Regions from separate parts of the Paenibacillus sp. FSL K6-2862 genome, predicted to be linked through region 3. Evidence: predicted binding sites of a transcription regulator. Region 3 holds the regulator's gene; each other region holds the start of a gene.
What was found. The regulator Rex, encoded in region 3, represses fermentation and respiration genes when NADH is low (regulators of the CRP and FNR family bind a similar motif). The targets are predictions, from matches to a motif close to TTGTGAAATATTTCACAA.
Positions count from the first base shown of each region.

Region 1: the regulator Rex is predicted to act here: its motif matches at 1,210-1,227, upstream of adhE (bifunctional acetaldehyde-CoA/alcohol dehydrogenase).
Region 2: the regulator Rex is predicted to act here: its motif matches at 1,230-1,247, upstream of MHB82_RS27730 (formate/nitrite transporter family protein).
Region 4: the regulator Rex is predicted to act here: its motif matches at 1,107-1,124, upstream of MHB82_RS28375 (cytochrome ubiquinol oxidase subunit I).

Region 1 covers NZ_JBBOSN010000001.1:4,549,107-4,551,314, reverse strand. The annotation lists gene MHB82_RS20530 (hypothetical protein) at 1-58, shown strand, start outside; gene MHB82_RS20525 (Crp/Fnr family transcriptional regulator) at 163-879, opposite strand; gene adhE (bifunctional acetaldehyde-CoA/alcohol dehydrogenase) at 1,315-2,208, shown strand, end outside.
Region 2 covers NZ_JBBOSN010000001.1:6,120,054-6,122,261, reverse strand. The annotation lists gene MHB82_RS27740 (FAD-dependent oxidoreductase) at 1-550, shown strand, start outside; gene MHB82_RS27735 (DinB family protein) at 695-1,165, shown strand; gene MHB82_RS27730 (formate/nitrite transporter family protein) at 1,330-2,169, shown strand.
Region 3 covers NZ_JBBOSN010000001.1:4,368,701-4,370,908, reverse strand. The annotation lists gene dinG (ATP-dependent DNA helicase DinG) at 1-825, shown strand, start outside; gene MHB82_RS19580 (redox-sensing transcriptional repressor Rex) at 1,014-1,667, shown strand; gene MHB82_RS19575 (amidohydrolase) at 1,654-2,208, shown strand, end outside.
Region 4 covers NZ_JBBOSN010000001.1:6,270,264-6,272,471, forward strand. The annotation lists gene MHB82_RS28375 (cytochrome ubiquinol oxidase subunit I) at 1-981, opposite strand, end outside; gene MHB82_RS28380 (hypothetical protein) at 1,371-2,208, shown strand, end outside.

The DNA.
Region 1 (2,208 bases), 180 kb from region 3:
TTTGGATATGAAGTTGAATCCACGGGATGCGGTTAAATTACAGTTAACGGCATCTTAAACATAATTATAAAAGCCCGGACCTCTGCAGGAGGACGGGCTTTTTTCATGTCACTTATAGATTAAGCTCATTACTGAAAGGTGATGACTCCAAGCACTTAATGCTTAGATACGGCAGATTTCATTGGGACATAATTCACAATGGCAGATGCCTTGGAGCATCTTCAGGTCCTTGATAACAATCATGCCGTTATCATATTCAATAGCATCTTTTTTGCGCAGATCGCTAAGCATCCGGTTCACACTTTCGCGGGTAGCTCCAATCATGTTGGACAGATCCGTGTGGGTAATTTTTTTATGAATAATCACGTGATCGCCGTGAGGCTCCCCATAAGAATTGGACAACCGGATCAAGGTGGAACAGAGCGCACCAGGTTTGCCGTATAACATGAGGTCACGGAATTTGGTTTGAGTTAAGCGGTGATGAATGCCCATCCACTTCATAAAATCAATGGCGAAGTCACAATGCTGACAGATCAGCATCTCCAGGTCTTTGTGCTCCAGTACACCGATTTCACTGTCTTCCAGCACTTCGGCCGAGAACGTATGCTTGGAACCGAAGAACGGATCTGCCTGACCAATCATATCACCGGACTGGTACATGTACATGATAAGCTCTTTGCCTTCATCCGTTGATTTCGTGATCTGTGCACGGCCCCTTTTCATATAATAAAGTTTGTCGGACACATCACCTTCCCAATACAGGTGGGTCCCTTCAGGAAAGGTACGGTCTTTCATGGTTACGAGCAGATGATTGAAATTCACTTCCGAGAAACAGTTGGTATTGCCGCGTTTTTCCATGACACTCAGTTGTTCTCTCATAAGTCTATCTCCCCTTTGTATCCACCGGAGGGGGATTACAATCATGCAGTCCGCACTCCGTGGTTCGCCGCAACAGTTACCGTCCTGATTAGGTCATCTCCGCCGGGGAGGACGGTACAAATTGCGGTGGTTCAATTTTTAAGTTCAGTATATACCTAATCTTACCGTTTGAGGGGCATGGAAAGGGGGCAAAAATGGCGAAATTTCAAACATTGTGATTAAATTCACTTTGGAGAGGGAAGGCTGCATTTAACAGCTATATAGTTTAAATAGGAAGTGAAAATGACCAGTGGAAGGAACTCAAAAAACTTAAATTAAATTTGTTATACTTTGTGAAAATAATCACATAATTAACCTTTTCGACATGTTACGATGTGTACGTAAAGAAGAGAGACAAACCAAAAAACAATACGAACCTTTAGGAGGATGAGGGAGATGGCTGTAAAGAACGAAGTCGCCCCAACAAAAGAACCGACAGCAGGTCAGTATATTCAAACGTTAATTGACAAAGCGAATAAAGCACACGCAGCATTCATGTCCATGGATCAAAAACAGATTGACCGCATTGTGCAAGCCATGGCACTGGCAGGCCTGGACAAACACATGATGCTTGCCAAAATGGCGGTGGAAGAAACCGGCCGCGGAGTGTATGAGGATAAAATCACCAAAAATATCTTTGCAACAGAATATGTATACCACAGTATCAAATATGACAAAACCGTAGGTGTTATTGAAGATAACGAGTATGAAAGCTTCCAGAAAATAGCGGAGCCTGTCGGCATTATCATGGGTATTACCCCGGTGACCAATCCGACATCCACCACGATGTTCAAAGCGCTGATTTCCATCAAAACACGTAACCCGATCATCTTTGGTTTCCACCCTTCCGCTCAGAACTGCAGCCGCGAAGCCGCCAAAATTCTGCTCGAAGCTGCGGTGAAGCATGGTGCTCCGGCCGACTGTATCCAGTGGATTGATGATCCTTCCATGGACCGCACGAATGCACTGATGAATCATAACGATGTGGCGCTCATTCTGGCGACAGGTGGATCAGGCATGGTACGCGCAGCGTACAGCTGTGGTAAACCGGCACTCGGCGTTGGACCAGGGAACGTACCTTGCTTTATCGAGAAAACAGCAGATATCAATCAGGCTGTAACGGATCTGATCTTGTCCAAGTCATTCGACAACGGTATGATCTGCGCATCCGAGCAAGCGGTCATCATCGAAGAACCGATCTTCGATCAGGTGAAAAAGAAAATGATTGCGAACGGTTGTTATTTCGTCAACAAGGATGAAGCTGCGAAATTGACAGCAGGTGCCATCAAT
Region 2 (2,208 bases), 1.8 Mb from region 3:
CCAAAAAGACGTGTTCGCTGCAGGTGACAGCTGTGCCATTCACTATAATCCAACAGGCAAGGCTTCTTACATTCCACTGGCAACCAATGCCGTAAGAATGGGTACATTGGTAGCTCGTAACCTGGTTCGTCCAACAACGCCGTACATGGGTACACAAGGGACATCAGGAATTAAAATTTACGACCAGAATATTGCAGGTACAGGACTAACCGAAACATCTGCTACAGATGACGGGCTGGTGGTGGAAGCTGTAACGCTTGAAGATGCTTATCGTCCGGAGTTCATGCCAACGGCTGAGAAACTGCTGCTCAAAGTCATTTACGAACAGGCTACACGCCGAATCGTCGGAGCACAAGTGATGTCCAAAGCGGATCTGACGCAATCGATCAATACGATCTCGGTTTGCATTCAGAACAACATGACCGTAGATGAGCTGGCCTTCATCGACTTCTTCTTCCAACCGCATTACAACAAACCATGGAACTTCCTGAATTCGGCTGGTCTTCAGGCTTTGCCTCCAGTAGAAGTAAAAGCACCAGCGATGGTATAACTAATGAATCCGAGAACTGCCGCAGAAATGCGGCAGTTTTTTTAATTAACTTGATGTAGTTGGTTTTAGAAATTGGTGATATATTAACAACAGTTTAGAGGTCATACCGCAATAGATAATGAACATGAAGGAGTGGTTCACAACATGCTTACAACTACAGTATCCGAGCTCAAAGTTCTGCTACAATCCGTACCTCGCTCGTTTCTTGCGCTGAATCCAGATGAACTTGTACAGCCACGCATGGAAGGAAAATGGTCGCGTCTTCAGATTCTTGGTCATTTATGTGACTCGGCTCTTCATAACGTAAGCCGGTTTGTCCAAATGCAGCATCAGACCGAACCATTGTCTATAACGCCTTATCATCAAGACCAATGGGTAGAGAGCCAACAATATGTCAGTGCACCAATTGAAGAGGTGTTAAATCTCTGGATCAGTCTGAATCAGTCCGTCATACGTATTCTATCCAGCATGCCGGAGACAGGAGAATCACCAACGTGCGTCCTACCTGATGGAAGTGTGGTTACGATGGAATGGCTGGCACAAGATTACGTCCAGCATCTGAAGCACCATCTGCAGCAAATTTTTGGTGAACATCATAACCTGGAAACAGAATAAGTAACCAACCAGCTGCACTCAAGCAAGAGAGTATAAAAGCTGGAAAAAGGGGACTTTTAGAACTTTGTGATAAAAGTAACAAACCTGCTGAGTCCTTCGCGATACAATGAACATATCAACAATGTAAGCTGATTTCGTTCATGAATAGTGAAGGAGAGGATGGCATGGCGGCAAAGACACCTCTTGAGGTTGCACAATATACGGTGAACACAGGGATGAAGAAAGGACAGAACCAGGTGTCCTCTGTGCTTGTTCTCAGTTTCCTGGCAGGGGCATTTATTGCGCTTGGCTTCCTGCTGGATATTCGCGTGATTGCCTCCGCCCCGGCGGAATGGGGCAGCTTGGTTAACCTGATCGGTGCAGCGGTATTCCCTGTAGGCTTGATCATGGTATTGATTGGCGGGGGAGAACTCCTGACAGGCAATATGATGGCAGTACCGCTTGCTACGCTAGCCCGTAAACTGTCCGTAGGAAGCATGTTGAAGAATCTTACTCTGGTCACGATCGGGAACTTTTTGGGTGCGTTGTTCGTGGCATATGCGTTCGGGCATGTGCTTGGTCTCACAGGAGAAGGAGTATATCTGACCAAGGTTGTGGATATGGCAGGTCACAAGCTGCATGACGGCTTGCTACAGGCGTTTATATCCGGAATTGGGTGTAACTGGCTGGTAGCCCTGGCGGTGTGGCTGTCTTACGCTTCGGATACGATGAGCGGCAAGGTGCTCGGCATCTGGTTTCCGACGATGGCCTTTGTCGCTATTGGCTTCCAGCACGTGGTTGCCAATATGTTTCTTATTCCGGCTGCCATCTTCGAAGGACATTACTCATGGGGGCAGTACATCATGAACTTTATCCCTGTATGGCTCGGTAATCTGACGGGAGGCGCATTGTTCGTTGCTGCTGCCTACTGGATGGTGTACCTGCGGAAGGCCGAACCCGATGTCAAAGCGGTTGTTCAGCCAGTAGAGACGGAGGCCAGACCGATGTGGAGCAAACAGGCCTAATCACTTGCACAATTAAAACTGAATATATTAAAGCGATCC
Region 3 (2,208 bases):
AAAAAGAAAAGCGTTGTCCTAACTTCCGCTACGCTCTCGGTCGATAAGTCATTCCAGTTCATGATTGAACAGCTTGGCTTGCAGGAGGCAGCCGATAATAACCGTTTGCTGACGTCCATGCTGCCGTCGCCATTCCGGTATAGGGACCAAGCTTTGCTGGTCATCCCTCGTGATTTCCCAAGTGTAAAAGGCAGCGTGGGGGATGCTCACTTTGTCGACATGCTCGTAAGATCTCTGGCCGAAACGGCTATTGCGACAAGGGGCCGTATGATGGTGCTCTTTACTTCATACCGAATGCTGCGCCAGGTATATGACCCATTAAAAGAAGCACTGTCGGGTAACGATATTTCGCTGCTGGGTCAAGGCGTTGATAGTGGCAGTCGTTCCAAGTTAACCCGCAGGTTCCAGGATGCAAAAGCAACCGTTCTGCTGGGCACCAGCAGTTTCTGGGAAGGGGTGGATATCCCTGGCGAGGCGCTAACCTGTCTGGCCATTGTGAGATTGCCCTTCCAGCCGCCGAACCATCCGCTTGTCGAGGCGAAGAGTGAACTGCTGCAGGAGCAGAAAAAGAATCCGTTTATGAAGCTGTCTGTTCCACAGGCTGTCATCCGTTTCAAGCAGGGATTCGGCAGACTTGTTCGTACAGCCAAGGATCGGGGCATTGTCATCGTTTACGATACGCGGGTGATTGAGTCTTATTACGGAAAGTATTTCCTATATTCATTACCCGGTCCCAAAATGGAACATATGCTGACTGAACAGATGGTTCCACGGATTAGCGAGTGGTTGGAAACACCAGCACAGGATGAAACTACGGCGAATTAAGTATGACGTCGTTGCGTAATAAGGGCTTCTCGCTGTAAACTTTATTAGAGTGTGATTCATTCTTGAAGCACTTTTAACTTTATATTTCATAAGGCATCTTGCATAATTTCATTCGGAGACGAAAACGGTTATGCGGGATGCTACATTTTTATTTATCTATCGTGGCCTTGGTAAGGGGGAGCAATGTAATGAAATCAGATAAAATTTCGGAAGCTGTGGTACGCAGATTGCCTGTTTACTTACGTTATTTGAGTGAACTGCATCAACGTGAGGTAGGCACGGTGTCATCACAGGAACTGGGACTACGCCTGGATCTTAATCCTGCCCAGATTCGCAAAGACCTTGCATACTTTGGGGACTTCGGTCGCAAAGGCATTGGATATGACGTATCGTATCTAATCGAAAAAATCCGTCATATCTTGAAAATTGATCAGCAAATCAATGTTGCTCTGGTCGGGGCGGGTAACTTGGGACATGCATTATCCAATTACAATGCCTATCTGAAAGACAACATGAAAATTGTTGCTGTTTTCGATGCATACGGCCCTAAGATCGGCAGTCAGATTAACAGCTTGAAGGTACAGCCCATGAATGAACTAACGGATTCGGTCAAAAAAGATAATATTCGTATTGGCATCATTACCGTTCCGGATACCGAAGCTCAGAACGTAGCCGATCAGCTCGTGGAATCCGGCATTGAAGCGATTCTGAACTTTGCACCAACCATCTTGAAAACACCACCGCACGTCCGTATTCATCATGCTGATTTTACAACGGATCTGCTTAGCCTGGCTTATTATCTGGAGAACGGAAAGGACGACGAGGAAGATGACGACAAATAGATGGGTAATTCATAACGGCAAATTTGCTGTAAATAGTGGTACGGAATGGACTGTAGTTCAAGGATATATGGTCGTTGAAGACGACAAGATTGTGCATATTGGTGAGACACTGCAAGATGGAGATGAGAACCTGCCGAAGGTTGATGGCAAAGGACTGGTCTTTTTGCCGGGTCTGATCAATACGCATGGTCACGCAGCCATGTCGCTTCTGAGAGGTCACGGGGACGATCTGGCCCTGCAAGTATGGCTTCAGGAGAAAATGTGGCCTATGGAGGCTAAAATGACGTCTGAGGACGTGTATTGGGGTACCTCCCTTTCTGTATTAGAAATGCTGAAAGGCGGAACAACGGCATTCCTGGATATGTATGATCATATGGATCAGGTGGCAAAAGTGGTTGAACAATCCGGTATTCGTGCCGCATTGGCACGTGGTGTCATTGGTCTCTGTTCTGAAGAAGAGCAAATGCGCAAACTGCAGGAATCGGCTGCGTTTGCACGCGAGTGGAACGGACAGGCTGGTGGTCGAATTACGACGATCATC
Region 4 (2,208 bases), 1.9 Mb from region 3:
CGTCGTCCGTACTGGCGGGATGTAGTTCCCTGGCCCATATGTCTGCTGATACTCGGCATTGAGTTCCTTCATGCCTTGAACACTGCCAGAGAATTTGCTGTAGGATAGATAACTGAGCAATCCAGGAATCTTGATCTCACCGGAGTTCTCCTGTTTGTCCGGATCTATTGATGCGATGACCGTCCAAGGCGCGGGATCCTCCGTTGTTGTCCAAGTTCCTTCACTGGCTGCCATCTTCATCGGCTGCGTCTCCACCAGATATTGCGCCTGGAAGTGCCCGGAGAACGCCACACCGAATGAGGAAACAAGACCAATGATGATGGCAATATTGAACGATTTGCGGAAAATCTCCACATCCTGCTTTTTCATTAATTTGTATGCACTGATGCCAGTTACCACGAAGGCCCCTGTCATTAATGCGCCAAAGATCGTATGCGGGAATTCAACCAGCAGCTGACCATTGGTAAGCAGCGCGAGGAAATCATTCATCTCGGCACGGCCGTTGTTAATCTCGAAACCAACTGGATGCTGCATGAATGAATTGGCTGCCAGAATCCACAATGCGGACAGGAATGTGCCGACAAATACAAGCCAGATGCAGGCCAGATGCACCTTTTTGGATAACCGGTCCCACCCGAAAATCCAGAGCCCGATAAATGTAGACTCCATAAAAAACGCCAGTAAGGCTTCAACCGCCAGTGGCGCCCCGAACACATCCCCGACAAAGCGTGAATACTCGGACCAGTTCATGCCGAACTGGAACTCTTGCAGAATACCTGTCACGACCCCGACGGCAAAGTTAATCAGGAACAGCTTGCCCCAGAACTTGGCCATCGTTTTGTAGATCTCCTTGCCCTTGACTACGTACAACGTCTCCATAATGGCAACCAGCAGTACAAGACCGATGGACAGCGGTACAAAAAAGAAATGGAAGATCGTTGTGAGTGCATATTGGATACGCGATAGCATAATCGGATCCATACCGTTACCCCTTCTTTCTGTTTACATCGCAGTGATTTGCATTTGGCATGGAAGCTGCACCTTCGCTGTCTGTCTGTCCGCCAAATACGTGATGAACGTATTGTGCCAGATTGCCTATTTTGTACATGTGACAATTATCACAATCTACATCGGAATTGCGAAAAAAATGTGACGATGGTCACACATTGGATAAAATTCAGCCTAATATGCGGCTTATCTGCTTCGTCTATTCAGGGAAGTTGCTCATGTTTGGCACAACATGCCCATATGCTAGAGTCAGACATATCATGCGAAGTGCCTTAAGGGCTGTACATATGATGTGGAGAGATGGAACACCTCCGGAAGCGGGGGCGGAACGTTAGAATGCAGTCAAAGTGAGGTGATGACCTATGGATAAGCCTGAATCGATACCGGAGATCAACGGGAAAACAGCGTCAAATGAGGATGGCAGCAAATGTCCTCCCAATCGGTACATTCTTTTTCCCCGCAAAGGGGGATGGTCCACTTTTCCTTATCCGGACATTGCTGCCCTACTCTCGGCCGAGGGAGAGGTCTTACATGTAAGCAGTCAGGAACGTTCTGAAGAGATGCCCCCGGCCATTTCAGTAATCACCCTGCCAGAAGCAGAGATTCTGCTGCAGCAGAACCGCACCGCTGCCGTCATTGCACACCCTTACTGGCTTACAGCAGTTCAATCGATGCATCCGAAGATCAGCATTGTGCTGCTTCCCGAGCCTGCAGGCGATGAAGCAAGCTCTCCGCTGTGGGAGGGTTGCATATCCAGACTGGTTGGTACTGCCGATCTGATCGGCACGTCTTCGGAAACACGGTACATGAAGCTTGCCTTTCAGGGCGTCCGCGCGGTCTGGCTGGGCGGTGAAGACAAGGCTCCGGCTGGCTCCATACACAAGGATGATCTCGAAATTCCGCTAAGAGATTATGAGCTGCTTTTTCTTCATGCCCTCAGACAAACCGTTTCCGAAGCACCGGACATCATCACTCCGCTCCAGTGCAGCATGCGTGCAGACTATTACCGCCAGCTCCGTTCCAAAACGGGGCCGCATGAGACGATCTCCTTTTTGCTGGCAGCCTACGAATATTTGCTGGACGACTCCCGTGCAGCAGCGTCCCTGAAGGAGGCCTTTACACATGCGATCATGAACGGACGAAGTGATTGTGTGCAATCACACTATCGGTTTCTATCAGCCATTCATGCCAAAGCAGGAG